DNA from 2 places in the Holdemania filiformis genome. Region 2 is predicted to be linked to the other one. Evidence: a T-box and tRNA genes for the amino acid it is inferred to sense, from the RefSeq annotation. Region 2 holds a T-box; the other holds one or more tRNA genes.
The links. A T-box is a leader RNA that pairs with one kind of tRNA and senses whether it is charged. The one in region 2 lies ahead of DWY25_RS10865 (valine--tRNA ligase), so its partner is inferred to be a tRNA-Val.

Region 1: it has a tRNA-Val gene. The T-box ahead of DWY25_RS10865 (valine--tRNA ligase) is inferred to sense a tRNA for this amino acid. The anticodon was not compared.

What each region holds. Positions count from the first base shown of each region.
Region 1 is NZ_QRUP01000008.1:39,835-47,573, reverse strand. It holds gene DWY25_RS07895 (PTS sugar transporter subunit IIB) at 1-15, opposite strand, end outside; gene DWY25_RS07890 (PTS sugar transporter subunit IIA) at 33-440, opposite strand; gene DWY25_RS07885 (BglG family transcription antiterminator) at 556-2,553, opposite strand; tRNA gene DWY25_RS07880 (tRNA-Gly) at 3,115-3,188, opposite strand; tRNA gene DWY25_RS07875 (tRNA-Lys) at 3,198-3,273, opposite strand; tRNA gene DWY25_RS07870 (tRNA-Gln) at 3,295-3,370, opposite strand; tRNA gene DWY25_RS07865 (tRNA-Tyr) at 3,387-3,471, opposite strand; tRNA gene DWY25_RS07860 (tRNA-Thr) at 3,478-3,553, opposite strand; tRNA gene DWY25_RS07855 (tRNA-Val) at 3,564-3,639, opposite strand; gene DWY25_RS07850 (hypothetical protein) at 4,012-5,646, opposite strand; gene DWY25_RS07845 (alpha-amylase family protein) at 5,826-7,739, shown strand, end outside.
Region 2 is NZ_QRUP01000013.1:17,170-24,908, reverse strand. It holds gene ppdK (pyruvate, phosphate dikinase) at 1-1,082, opposite strand, end outside; gene DWY25_RS10875 (alpha/beta hydrolase) at 1,291-2,244, opposite strand; gene DWY25_RS10870 (dihydrofolate reductase family protein) at 2,331-2,885, opposite strand; gene DWY25_RS10865 (valine--tRNA ligase) at 3,415-6,024, opposite strand; T-box leader at 6,080-6,287, opposite strand; gene DWY25_RS10860 (DJ-1/PfpI family protein) at 6,410-7,078, opposite strand; gene DWY25_RS10855 (LysM peptidoglycan-binding domain-containing protein) at 7,271-7,739, opposite strand, start outside.

The sequences.
Region 1 (7,739 bases), on a different contig from region 2:
TACTAACTTAATCATTTTCTATTCCTCCTTTCTTAGAAAAAATCCTCTTGTTCTTCCGTTAAATCCGGCAGTTGCACGACACTCAACATCGATCGGCTCTGTTCAACGATCTGTTCAATCTCCTCCGCCGTGACTTCCGTTTTTGTTGAAAGTTCCAGAACACAGGCCAGATTCACGCCGCCGATCAGCGTAGTGTTCGGCTTCTGCAGATAGGTCATCATGACCTGGTTCACGCTGCCGCCGATTAAGTCTGACATCAGCAAAACCTGATCTTCCGGAGAAACTTCTGCATAAAACGCGTCAAGTTTTTCCTGGACTGAAGCTTGATCGACATAAGCATCAAACACCGTGACATTGTCAGAAGCGCCCATTAAAATATTCAACGAGCTTTTCATGCCGCTGGCGAAATGACCATGTGATGACAAAAAGATTTTCAGCAATGCGATACCCCTTTCTTGTTGGATATTTCTTCAACGCCCTTACTATAAATCGTTTCTGTAAGCGTTACCACGCTCACTTTTTCCGAAAAAAAAGGGAAAACTTTCGTTTTTTCCCTTAATCAAGTGAAATTGGCAAAGCCTTTAAGCTTGCTCGAACGATCTCCGTCAATTCGGTAACCCGATGATTTTCAATCAACATCCACAAGTTCTCATTATCTTTGAAAAACATCATTAATAGGTCATTAACAAATCTAACGGCTTCCAGGTTATTATCAAAATCCACACTGATTACAACAATGTGCAGAATCGGTTGTTCATCAAACTGTTTTTCCTGATTTAACTGGTAAATCTCAAATATTCCTTTTTTGACCCACCGGCGTTTTATGAAAAGAATACATACTTTATTCGCAACACACGTTTTTACCGTGTAATGAAGATCGGCTTGGATTTTATCAACACACTCCGCATCCTTTCCCATTTTATAACTGATCAGGCGAAGGAAAGAATCCATGTTTTCATACTCAAAATCACGGTATATATTGAGGGAGGTTAAATGTAAATGATCCAACGCCGGCTGCAGCTGAACTCCAGATAATATAACCTGATTGTATATATCGTTCATCTGACTTTGGGTAGGAATACTGTCAACCATCAGACATGGCCAATCATATTTATAGGAATAATATGGATAACTTAGGATTGCCCAATCATAGTCTTTAACCGGTAGTTTACGCATTTCATAAAGCTCGTAGACATCCAGGCAAGAAAAATAGGATCCAAAACGGCTTTCGATAATCCGTTTAAAAATTCCAGAAGAGAGGTAACCGCCGCCATTGGAAACAATCGCACGGACTGGGGTAAAGGAATAAGAAATCATTAACAAAAGTACATTTAAGTGTCCCGCAAAAGTTATCAAATTATACAAACTTAGCTGACAATGATATCGTTCTTCAAAAAGTCTAGCTAGATTGTGTGCAAATTTTGCGGCTAAAGGACAGTCGTGAATCCGCGCATCTTCAAAATGTAAGCTTCTTACACTGTGAAAAGAAGCATTGAAATCTTTTTGAACCAGCATGGGGATAATGCCTGCACATAAAATCTGTGACCAACCTGGAATTGTGGTGATGTCCAGGTTATAATCTTTTTTGATTGATTTGCAGAACAGTGAAATAAAGTCCTGAGCTTCGTCATGCAATTCAAAATAATTTTGCGACAGATCGCAATCCCAAGGAATATCCGCCCAAAAGATCAGCAGCAAAGCAAAAGCAAGAATCTCATCCTCGCTGACGTCAAAGCCGGAAAATCGTTGACATTTTTCGATCACGTCTTTCGCAACTGAATATTCTCGGAATCGCCGAATATACTTGCGCTGATTTTGCGTCAAACTTATTGGAAATCCAGCCTGATAACGAGAAACCATCAATAACAAATAGCGAGATAAACGCTGGGTGTTGATATCAAGAATATGACAATCTGAATCTCTCAATGTTTTTAGGAAAATATGACGAATTTCATAGCGTTCTTCATCGTCCCGGTCAAAGAAAGATAAGAAATCTGTATTCTTATACAAATTTATTGCTTCATGATAGTGATTTTCAAAAATACAAAGCATTAACATTCGTCGATCAAATTCGCTGCCCTTAACCAGAGGCCCCTCTTCATTTCGTCTTTTCAATCGCATGTTAAACTTACTCAGCAAAAAATTAACATCTTTCATGTCTTCCCGAATTGAACTTTTTGTTAAATACAATTCTTCTGCGATATCTTCAATTGTAAGAAAGCGATTTTCTACAATAATCCGGCGAAGAATATCATTACTTCTGTCATTCTGAGCCCTGGGTGTTTCACCAACATTTGAAAAATGTATAATCAATTGAGTCTTTACGGGTTCAAAGCGTTCTTCATCAAAAACCTTGAGAACATAACCTTTTCCTTTTTTCGCTACTAAATCAGCACCACTTGCTTTTGCAAATGCCTCTAATTCCGGAATATCATTTTTGACCGTTCGTTCGGTGACTCCTACTTTTTCCGCTAGCTCATAAGAACGGATATATTGATCCTGTTGGGCAAGAATATAGAATAACTGTAAGATTCGCTTCTTTTCATTCGCCATTCCTAATCCTCCAACTTTCTGATCTGGTTCATAAAGTAGACTTTATGAACCAGGCGTTTTCTAACCAAAATATAGCTATTTTCTATCATTTTCAATTATATTTCAAATGTCAGTTAAAGTCTACTTTTTCAGCCATAAACGACTACAGCTAAAATAAAAAATACATTTATAGTTAGATCAGCTGATCAGCAGCGAGAGAAGCAGGGTTAACCGAACTAACAAAGTAAAAAGTCTCCCGCAAAGGAGACTCATACTTTGTTAGTTCGAACTGCACAGGGTTTTGTTTACTGAGCGCCCAAATCGCTCGTCCTGATACAGAGCATATAGCTTATCAGGCTGCCTTGGAAAATATTCCAAGGCTCAGAGAAACAAATTTAAATCTTAAAGTATCTCGAACTAACAATAAATTTTGTTTCTCTATATATAATATACGCACGAAATCGTAAAAGTACTTACAAATAATTTAGTTTTTTCTAAAAAACACTCATTTTTACCTAATGCGACTGTTTTAGAGAACTATTAAGACACAAAAAAACCCTCATACAGGGTTATGTTATTCAATGGAGCGAATGATGGGAATCGAACCCACGTAGTCAGCTTGGAAGGCTGAAGTTCTACCATTGAACTACATTCGCATAGTTAAGTGGTGTCCCGGAAAGGAATCGAACCTTCGACCCACTGATTAAAAGTCAGTTGCTCTACCGCCTGAGCTACCGGGACATAAACAATCCAAACTAAAATTGGCTGGGGCACCTGGGGTCGAACCAGGGAAATGACAGAGTCAAAGTCTGTTGCCTTACCGCTTGGCTATGCCCCACTATCTTAAAAAAGAATGGTGGAGAGGGGCAGATTCGAACTGCCGAACCCGTTGGGAACTGATTTACAGTCAGCCGCGTTTAGCCACTTCGCTACCTCTCCAACTCCTGGTGCCGACTATAGGAATCGAACCTACAACCTACTGATTACAAATCAGTTGCTCTGCCAATTGAGCTAAGTCGGCAATAAAAAAATGGTGGAGGCTGAGGGGCTCGAACCCCCGACCCTCTGCTTGTAAGGCAGACGCTCTCCCAACTGAGCTAAGCCTCCATCTTTTTATTGGCTGATTACCAGCGCTTTAATAATATATCATAAGATCTAAATCTCGTCAATAACAATTTCAGATTTTTTCTGAAACATTGAGTCCCACACTTAGGCTTCAGTAGGACACTATTTTATATTCAGTATCGAACCCAGGAATAAAATTGTAGCACTTCCCTCTACAAGCTCTGTCGAATTATACAAACACAGCTTTGTCATATCTCTGATCCTGCTGTAAAAACAACTGACTAACAATGAAAAAACAGGCCCTTTTTCTTAAATTCACGCACCATATTCCTTACAGAACATCTTCTTTACAGAATATTGAATCTAACTTAATACTCAAGAGCCTGATTACCTCTTTGCAAACCAAATGAGAGGCTATTCCAATACCTCATCCACAGGTTTAAACGGCATCATCCAGTTTTCACTGTTTTCTAGCAATGCCAATTGTGCATCCTCGGGTGTAATCTCCTGTTTTATTACTTGTTGTGCAATTTCGATCAATCCAATTTCAGAAAGCATATCCCAGCCTCTAACAGATGGATCTTTTTCAAAAGCCACCATGGACTCCTCCTGTGAGAATGAAAAAGCATAACTTATTTGTCTCTGATTCTCATTTCTAAACGCCAAATAATACGGTTCGATTGTTTGGGATTCCTTTCCATCTTCATTTTCCTCAGTTTCCAAATTAGGACGATTTTCAAGCCTATCCACTTGCGTTACCGCAGGAATTTCATCCACTGTATCAATATACACCTGAATTCCAGCTTCACTCCGAATTATACGGTAAACTTCATTAGCAGCGGAAGGATATTTTGTTCCAGCCGACAATAAATAGCCTTTGGTTTTCGCCAAGGGTGAAAGTATTTTTTCTTTCCAGGATGGCATAGGTGAAAAATAAAAATCCTGTTGTTCAATATCCTCCTGCTGATTATAGTACATCCAAGTCCCTACTAAAGAAAAAGGAGAAATCAGCTTTTCAAGATAGACATCATACAACCACCCTCCGTCGAAGGCCCGATCATTTTTGATTTGATAAGGAAGAATGATCTCCTCTTCCTCTTCAGAGCTATCCTGGGATTCCTTCACATTACTGCTTTCGGGCGGGAATTCTTCGGATTCAACTTCTGATTCGGAATCCACGGCCGGTAATTCAGAATTTGTGTCCCTTGAATTTTCATCCTCAACACCAGACACCTCTGGCTGTTCTTCACCTGCACTCTCTTCGCTGTTTAAATACCAAGAATGCTCCCCCATTGCTCTTAGAAATTTTAAAGCCTCCAGAAACTCTTCCGTTTCCATACCGGATATTAAAGCATCCTGTGATGCAAAGAAACGAAAATCATCAGCACTCAAAAACACCATTGAGGCCCACAATTCTGAAATTGCAAACGGGAATACCGCCTCCACCTGCCGCTCATGATAGGTTCGCGCCTGCCCTCCCCATTCATCTGCCAATTTCATTAATTCTTCAAAACTATCAAATTGATCTGCCAGTCCATCGCCATTTTCATCGCTTACGTCATATCCCATTTCGCTCAGCATAGTCATATTGGTAGAAAACACTAATCCATAATAACTCATTGGCACATACCGAAAACCGTCTATATTTAAAAGTTCTCCAAACTGCCGCGGAGCATGTTCCTGTATCACTGCTTCCAACTCTGGCTGCACCGGCATAAAATTATTGATAATCTGAGCGGCGTCATTACTCCACAACAGCGCGATATCCGTTTTATAGCCTAACCAGGTTGCCGCATCAAAGCTTTGGACAACAACCGGTTCGATCACATCACTCTGTTCCGGATGTTCCTTATTCCAAAGTTCTTCCAAAGCCTGACCGTAGGCTTCATTCTCAACCATAACCCGGATTTTAGCGCCTTCTTCCACTTGATACTGCTGCGCTTCCTCATCGTAACAAACGATTCCCTTCTCCGCGATGCAGGGTTTCTCTTCAGCGCATCCCCCGAGCGCCAGCATCACTCCGATACTGAATAATAATAACTTTCGCATTTCTTCACCTCAGCGTCCAATTTAACCGCTATCATGGTAACAGACTTCAAAACGATTGACAAATTTATTTTCACGTTTTACGTTTTAAATTCTCCCCAAAGCTCTGAAATTCTATCAATCAATCTGATTTTCATGATAAAATAAAATAGGATTTTATTTACTTATATAAGGAGTATTTCATGAGTTACTTATTAAAATTACAACAGGCTTTAAAGCGACAGTCTCTTACCCACGATTACCCGTTTAATTATACTCTTCCTGATCTTTTCGACAGCTTGGATTTGAAGTGTACCTCAAAATATAAATTACCCTCTGGTGAAATTCGTGTTAATCCTTATCAATTTTTCGACGAATTAATCAGCGTTCTGCTGAAAGGAAAATCCAAACCGGTCTGCCAGCCCTATTACGCTGATCATTCCCTTCCTCAAGGCGGTACGCGTGGAAATTGGATCCGTCAAAGCAGCGTTTATTCCTGCATGATCCGCACATCCAGCAGTTGGGATCATGACCGCAGCGGCGAATTAGAATCCAAGAATATCTATGGCTTAAAAGAAACTGGAACCTTCGTTAAAACTTTAGCTTTGCTTCCTTTATTAAAAAAAATGGGGATCGACACATTATATTTGCTGCCGATCAGTCAGTATTCAACCAAAAATAAGAAAGGAGATCTGGGTTCTCCTTACGGCGTAAGTAACTTTTTCAGATTAGATCCCAATTTAAAAGATCCGATGACCGGCGATGAACTGAGCGTAGAGGACGAATTTAAAGCGCTTGTTGAAGCTTGTCATTGTCAGGATATCAAAGTGATTATTGACCTGATTCCAAGGACAAACTCAGTAAACTCGGATCTCATTGCTGAGCATCCGGATTGGTTCTACTGGATCGACGCTGACCAATTGGATACGTATACCCCACCTTTTGTTCCTGGCGTGGAACCCGGCAGCGTTGCGGATCCACAATACTTGGAATTGATGTATGCGAGTGAAGAAGTCCTTGAACATATCCGTAAATTCAGACCTAATCCGCAAAGTATTGATCCAAAAAAATGGAAAATGGTCGTTGCAAAATGGAAAAAAGGCAAAGGCGAAATCCTGGATCTGGTTCAGGAAGCATTTAACATGACCGTTGCCCCAGCTTTCAGTGATTGCATTAACGATCCGCAGCCGGCATGGAATGATATCACTTTTTTCCGCATGTATTTAGATCATCCGGCAGCTTCCGCGGCGTATTTGCCGAAAAATGAAAGTTTTAATCCCTATATTCTATATGATGTTGCGAAAGCCAGCTTGAATCCAGGCAATCGCATCAACGAGCCGTTATGGGCTCTGTTAAGCCAGATCATTCCTTATTATCAAACAGAATTTGGCATTGACGGCGCACGGATTGACATGGGCCATGCGCTTCCACTGGCGTTGGTGAAACGAATCATCGAAGCGGCCCGGAAAATTGATCCTCATTTTTGTTTCATTGCCGAGGAACTGGACACCCAGAATGCAGCGTGCTCTCTGGAAAAAGGGTATAACATGATCATCGGGGGAGGTTTCACGCAGGAAACCCGGCCAAATGAGGATAAATTGAACGCCTTCGCTTATGGCGCCGCCAGTTTGCCTTGTCCGGTTTTCGCAGTGGGTGAAACGCATGATACACCGCGGTTAAGTGCTCGTGAAGGAGGACGGCGGCTAAGCCGGATGTTGACGGTGCTTAATTTATTTATTCCAAATTGCGTCCCTTTCCTGAATTCTGGGCAGGAAGTCTACGAAATCCAGCCGATGAATACCGGGCTGGACTGCCGTCCTAACGAACAGGACCAACTGCCGGAAACGGATCCGTATTATCGTAAGCTGGCCTTGTTTGACCGCTACGCTTTCCACTATCTTGACGCTCAGCGATGGCAGCTGCCGACATTATTGGAAGCGGCGGCGCACATCCGCAAACGCTACCGCACAGCCCTTTTCCGCAAAAATGATCAATTCCCGCTAATGTTTGAAGGTCCTTGGATTCCGGCTTTGGGTTTTGGCTTTGCAAACAAATCTACGATGATTTTGATGGTCGCCAATCACGACATGGATAACAGCCATCGTCATTGGATTCGC
Region 2 (7,739 bases):
TTTGTAATCAGGCCTTCCGCCACCATATCGCAGGCAATCTTTAACGCTGCAGCCGCGGTACGCTTGCCGTTTCGGGTCTGAAGCATGAACAGCTTGCCATTTTCAATCGTGAATTCCATGTCCTGCATATCGCGGTAATGCTTTTCCAGCTTGCCGCAGATCTCCACGAAGCTGTTGTATGCATCCGGCATGACTTCTTTTAATTCGTCGATCGTCTGCGGTGTACGGATTCCCGCGACGACGTCTTCACCCTGCGCGTTCATTAAGAATTCTCCGAACAGTTTATTTTCGCCGGTCGCCGGGTTACGCGTAAACGCGACGCCGGTGCCGCAGGTGTTGCCCATGTTGCCAAACACCATCATCTGGACGTTGACGGCTGTTCCCCAGGAACCCGGGATATCGTTCATTTTGCGGTAGTAAATCGCACGCGGATTATTCCAGGAACGGAATACCGCTTCAACGGCGCGGATCATCTGTTCTTTCGGATCCTGCGGGAAGTCCTCGTTCAGATTTTCCTTGTAGAATTCCTTGAAACGCGCAGTCATTTCCTTCATATCGTCCGCATCCAGTTCCGTATCGAGCTTAACGCCCTTGCGGTCCTTGAGTTCGTCGATGATCACTTCAAACTTGCTTTTCGGCAAGCCCATGACGACGTCCGAGAACATCTGAATGAAACGCCGGTAACTATCGTAAGCAAAGCGCGGATTCTCCGTCTTTGCCGCGATCGTTTCGACGACTTCATCGTTAATGCCCAGGTTCAGGATCGTATCCATCATGCCCGGCATGGATGCGCGGGCGCCCGAACGAACGGAAACCAGCAGCGGGTTTTCCTTATCGCCCATCTTCTTGCCTGTCATTTCTTCCAGCGTTTTCAGATTGCGGTTGATTTCCTCCGTAATCTCCGGCGCAATTTTTTCTCCGTCTTCATAGTAACGTGTGCAGACTTCCGTCGTAACGGTAAAGCCCTGCGGAACCGGCATGCCCAAATTGGTCATTTCTGCCAGATTTGCCCCTTTTCCGCCGAGCAGTTCGCGCATTTTACCATTTCCTTCAGAGAAAAGATAAACATATTTTTCGCTCATTGTTCCTCCTTATAGGCGTATTTTCCAGCCAACTTTCATAGACTTATTATAGCGGAACTGACCAGGAATTTCCATAGTTTTTGTAAACGTTTACATATATTTGGTCTTACCAGATTCCCTTAAAATGACAAAAAAGCCTTTCAGAACTGGTCTGTTAGGCTTTTTTCAAATTTAAACTTTTTTTCAAATTCAAGGGTTGTTTGCCTGCTTAGCGCAGAAAACGGCGGATAAAACGGAACAGCCGCTCGTCATAATGCGGGCTGCGATAGGCTTCGCAATGTCCGGCCGCCGGTACGGTGTACAGCTCTTTTTCGCTGGCGCACGCGTAATAATTTTCGAACACCATGTCATACGGAACAAAATCGTCCTCTTCGCCATGGATAAACAACATCGGAACACGGCACTGCCGCAGCTGCTCCACCGCGCTGGCTTCCCAAACAGAGTAACCGCAGCGCATTTTGATCAAGGTTGACAGCCCGATCAGAACCGGCTGGGTTGCGATTCCAAACGCACTGCGCACCTGCTTTTCCGCAATCGCCGGGATGCTGGTATAGCCGCAGTCCTCAATCGCGCAGACAACATGATCGCTGAGATCTTCTTCGCCGCAGGCCATCATCACCGCGGACGCGCCCATTGACAGACCAAACAAGACGATCTGGCTGGTCGGATGCTCGCTTGCGATGCGGTCCGTCCAGGCGATCAGGTCGCGCCGGTCATTCCAGCCCATGCCGACATAATCCCCCTCGCTTAACCCATGCCCGCGCAGATCCGGCAGGAGCACGTTAAAGCCGGCTTCGTCAAACGTTTTCGCTCTCGGCAAAAGCGCCAGACTGTCCGCGCCGTAGCCATGCGCCATCACGATCCATTTGTCGCTGTCGGGATGGTTGAGAATCTGGGTTGCGTGCAGCCGCAGCCCGTCAAAAGAAGTCAGCGTCAGATCCTGCACCTGACTGGCCGCAAACCAGCTCTGCACCGCTTCCTGGCGCTGCCGGTGTTCCGCCCGCTGTTCTTCAGTCAACGCGTCCTCCTGCGGACCCATCGCAAAGAATTTTGGGCCGCGGCGGATAAACCGGTTATACGCCAGTTCGCAGACGCCGTAATAGCTGGCAGCCGCGCCTGCGGCGGCGCCGGCCGCAATCATCAATTTCGTTTTTGTTTTCATGGTTATCACCCGTTCCTATTATACCATGACTTCCTACCGCCTGCCGCATCTTTTACTATCCCCATTCCGACAGTTCGCAGATTTTGTCACTTCCCCAAAGTCTCGCCGCGGCGGCGATAGCGCATCACCACGACGCCGTCATCAATCCAGAACTGTTCCAGATGCAGCGCGATCGATGCGAAGCCTTCATGAAATAACCGCCGGCCCTGCCCCAGCAGAATCGGAATAATCCCGATGATATATTCGTCAACAGCGTCGGCTCGAATAAAGGGATCCGTTACGCCAGCCCCGCCGAACAGCCAGATATCCTTGCCCGGCTGTTTTTTCAGCGCCAGCACCGAAGCGACCAGATCCCCGCTGATCCACCGGGCTGGCGGCTCTAAAGCCAGCGGCTTGGAGGAGGCGATCCAGAATTGTTTGGTTTGCGGCTCTGCGACAAAGTCCAGCCCGCAGTCCTCATAAGCTTTTCGGCCCATCACAATCACGTCGACCTGGCTGGCAAAAGCTTCGATGTCGTAATGAGGAACTGTGTCCAGCCGACGGTCTCCCTGACCGCTGATCCAGGCGAAACCACCCTCCGGATCGCAGATATAGCCATCCAAACTCACCGCCAGATTTAAAATAATTTTTCTTTCTGCCATATTTTTCCTTTCTGATAAGCGCCATCGCTTATGACCCTTTCCGTTATCCCGATTTCAATATCTCCATCTTCTGTCTTCTGTCTTCTGTCTTCTGTCTTCTGTCTTCTGTCTTCTGTCTTCTGTCTTCTGTCTATAGCTTAACCGATTTTTTATCTTTGCGCGATCAAATCACAGAAAAACCGCGGCGTTTCAGCTTTTATTCTGAAATGCTGCGGCTCTTTCACCGCTTATCACTTATCGAAAACTTTCGAGCAAGGAAGTGCTGAACCTAAAACGTGTCGCTTTAACCTCACCATTTATTTTTTCTGCATCTGATTACAGCGTCAAGCAACACATCAAAGTTAGTCATCTCTGTCGGGCAGATCAAACCGAGAATTCCGTCGTTCGCGGGATCGCGCATCCTCTGCATAAACACGCCTTTGTACTGCGTTTCAGACACTTTTGAACTCGATCGTTTCGCAAGAAAACCCGGTCTGTGGACCGGGTACTTGGTAATTCTGCATGAAAGCTGAGATTTTTTTGACAGCGTTTATTTCTCAATTTCCCGCAAGCGGGTCTGGACGATGTCCAGCTGCTGCTTATAGGTTTCCAGCTTTTTGCGTTCCGCTTCGACTTTCTCAGCCGGAGCCTTAGCGACAAAGCGTTCATTGGAAAGCATGCCTTCCGCACGCTTGATTTCAGCGTTCAGATGCTCGGCTTCTTTTTTCAGTTTGGCTTTTTCCTCTTCCAGATCGACAACGTCGCTCATCGGAATGCTTAAAGAACCGCCTAAGATCGGACGGACGAGCATTTCCCCGTCCAGCTCCGCTTTCCAGCTGGCCTTGCACATCTTCTCATAAATCGAAGCGATCGGAGCGTCGACAGCGACCGGCTGGTTCTGCGCGTTCCGGATTGTCATCGCCAGCGGCGCGGACGGCTTCAGATTGTAATCGACACGGACCTGACGGATCGTCTTGATAACGGAAATCAGCTGATCGACTTCCTCGTTATGGCTTAAGTCCAGGCCTTCCACCGGCGTCGGCCAGGCCGCCAGGCAGCATGCTTTTTCGGTATGCGGCAGGACGCTGTAAATTTCTTCGGTGACAAACGGCATGAACGGATGAAGCAGACGGATGATCGCGCGCAGGCAGACGATCAGCGTCGACTGGGTCGCCCGCTTGACCTGGGCATCCTCGCTGTTCAATCCAGCTTTGCTTAATTCGATATACCAGCTGCAGAAATCATCCCAGATAAAGCTGTACAGCTCGTTGCCGACCAGTGCGAACTCATACTTGTCCATGTTGGCGGTCACCGAGGCAATCGTTTCATTCAACCGGTTGAGAATCCAGGTGTCAGTGATCGACAGCGTGCTGAGGTCGATGTCCTCGAGCGTGAAATCCTCCGGCATGTTCATCATGACGAAACGGGACGCATTCCAGATCTTGTTGATGAAGTTCCAGGACGCTTCCAGCTTTTCCTCAATGTAGCGCATATCCTGACCCGGCGTGGAATTGGTCGTCAGGAAGAAGCGCAGGCTGTCGACGCCGTGCTTGGCAATGACATCCATCGGATCGACGCCGTTGCCCAGCGATTTCGACATTTTGCGGCCCTGGGCGTCGCGGATCAGGCCGTGGATCAGAACATCCTTAAACGGCCGGGACTTTGTAAAGTAGCGGGCCTGGAACGCCATCCGGGCGACCCAGAAGAAAATGATGTCATAGCCCGTGACCAGCACGTCATTCGGATAATAACGTTCCAGATCCGGCGTCTTATCCGGCCAGCCCAGCGTCGAGAACGGCCACAGTGCGCTGGAGAACCAGGTATCCAGAACGTCCTCGTCCTGATTCCAGTTTTCAAGATCCTGCGGCGCTTCCGTGCCGACGTAAATCTCGCCGGTTTCCTTATGATACCAGGCCGGAATCCGGTGGCCCCACCACAGCTGGCGGGAGATACACCAGTCCTCAATGTTTTCCAGCCACTGCGTGAAGGTCTTTTCAAAACGCGGCGGGTAGAAGTTGATCTTTTCCTCAGCCAATTCCTGATGCTTCAGAACATCCTCGGCCAGCGGCTTCATGCGGACAAACCACTGCTTGGAAAGCATCGGTTCGACGATGACGTCGGTCCGTTCGGAATAGCCGACCTGATGGATATGTTTCTCGATGTTGATCAAATTGCCTTCCTGACGGATTTTTTCCGTCAGCTGTTTGCGGCATTCGAAGCGATCCATGCCTTCAAACTCACCGCAGCGTTCGTTCATCGTCGCGTCCGGATTCATGCAGATGATCCGCGGCAGATGGTGGCGTTCCGCAATCGCGAAGTCGTTTGGATCGTGGGCCGGCGTACATTTCATCGCGCCGGTTCCGAATTCGATGTCGATGTAGTCGTCGCCGATGATCGGCAGTTCATCCCCGTTTGCCGGGTTGACGGCGTGCAGGCCGATCAGATGCTTAAACCGTTCATCGTCCGGATGCACAACGACGCAAACATCGCCGAACATCGTTTCCGGCCGGGTCGTCGCAACCTGGAAGCAGTCGCCGGTTTCAACGACCTTGTAGTTGAACGTATACATCGCGCCTTCGGTTTCCTTATGGATAACCTCGATGTTGCTCAGCGCCGTCTTGGCCGCCGGATCCCAGTTGATAATCCGCTCGCCCTGATAGATCAGGCCGTCGTTGTAGTAATCGACAAAAACCTTGGCGACGGCTTTGCTTAAGCCTTCGTCCAGTGTGAAACGCTCGCGGGTGTAATCCAGCGACAGGCCCATCTTCGCCCACTGCTGACGAATATGCCCGGCATATTCTTCCTTCCAGTCCCAAGCCCGTTCCAGAAATTTCTCACGGCCCAGATCATAGCGGGAAACGCCTTCTTTTTTTAGGCGCTCATCCACCTTCGCCTGCGTTGCGATGCCAGCGTGGTCCATGCCTGGAACCCAAAGCATGTCGTAGCCTTGCATCCGCTTGTAACGGGCGATAATATCCTGCAGCGTCGTATCCCAGGCATGTCCCAGGTGCAGCTTGCCGGTAACATTCGGCGGCGGGATCACGATACAGAACGGATCCTTGCTTTTGTCGCCGGCTGTGAAATAGCCTTCTTTGATCCAGTTGTCATAGCCCTGTTCCACATCCAGATGGTTATATTTCGGGGCCAGTTCCTTTTTCATCAGTTCTTCCTCCTGTTTTTTATTTTTCTTTCGTTGAACAAAAAAAGCGCCCTGCAACAAGGACGCTTCACGCGCGGTACCACCTTACTTCATCTTTCTTCAAAGATGCGCTTTCACCGGTAACGACGGCATTCGGATCTTCCTACTTAAATTCAGAAAATCAACTTCCGGACGACTTTTCACTGCTTTTTCTGACTCCCTTGCACCCTCCGGGAGCTCTCTGATTTCCCAAAGCCGCTACTTCTTCCGTTCAACGTAGATGGCTTTATTATAGGCATTGGATCCACGCTTGTCAATCGAATTTCAACGAATTCCGACATCTAAGGAAAGGAAAAAAGCTGGAATACATCGAAAAAGCAAACCAACGACGTGCTAGGCGAAAAGTTCAGCCGCGCTTCTCAAAAAACTGCGGGCATTCCCGTTTCAGCATCGCCAGCGCGTTTTTCCAATACGTTTTTTCAACCTCCGACTCCATCGTGAAGTTCAGCTTATCCCTAGTCCAGTTTTCAGCCAGCGGGCCGAAAGTATCCGCCGGCACTTCGAAGCCCAGTTTTTCCATCACCGCTAAGGCAAACTCACGGAACGCCCCGCCGAACGCCGTCATGATGTTGCCCTCAACGACGATCGGCTCAAAGCGGAAATTTTCTTTTTCCATAAACGGCAGATCATCCAGCACTTCCTGATAAAATCCGCCGCAGTAACAAATCCCCTCTAACAAACCTGCCGCCGCTAATAAAACCGGGGACACGGAGATCGATGCGATCAGAATATCCGGCCGCTCCTTGAACCGGGCTAAAAAGTCCAGCTGGCACTGATCCTTCAACACTTCCGGGAATTCGCTGATACCGGGAAGAATCAGGCAGTCGATCTCGTCAAGGTTGACTTCATCATAGCTGAACTCGGGCAACACGGTAAAGCCTTCTTCCGTTTTTACCGGTTGATGATCCGCTGCGCAGACGATCATCGGTTTACCCAATCCGGCTAACCAATCGGCCAGGCAGCTGATCTCCTGCATGCAAAATGCCCGGTAGATCATGACTGCTGTTTTTTTCATTCAATACCCCTCCCTTGTCTTGTTTACTTCACTGTATCTGAATTTCAGCTGAATCGCAAGCTATTTCCTTCTTTTCGTTCTTGTTAAAAAGACAGATAACTCCGGTTTTGTTCTGATTTTACTCAAATTCAGAAAAAAGGACTGCGTCCAGTCCTCCTTACAACCATGATTGGCAGCTTGCAGATTGACCACTTACAGCGGCAGCAGAATCAGCGTCTTTTCCTCCAGCGGCTTGTTGTGATTGACGGCGATCAACTGCTTTTCATTCACCCCGTAGCGTTGGGCAATCGAAGCATAGGTATCGTTGATCTGTGCCAGCATATACCGGCTGGTCACGATGACATTCTCCGCATCGTCAAACAAATCTTCAATTTCTCCAACGTCCTCGTTGACGGCCGCTTCCGCCGGATCGTTCGTTTCTTCATCCATGACCGTATTTTCTTTGACAGCCGGTCCCTCCGCAGCCAACGCCTCTTTCTCCTGCACAGGCGCCGAGGCCGGAATGATCGGAGCGTCAGCCGGTTCTTCAGCCGCCGGTGGAGTCAGTTCCGCGCTTTCTGCCGCGGTCTGTGAAATCTCCGGCAGCAGTGACGGCTCCGGTTCTCGTTTCTCCGGCTGAACTTCCAGAATTGAGGTCGCCCGTTCTTCTTTCATGCCGTAT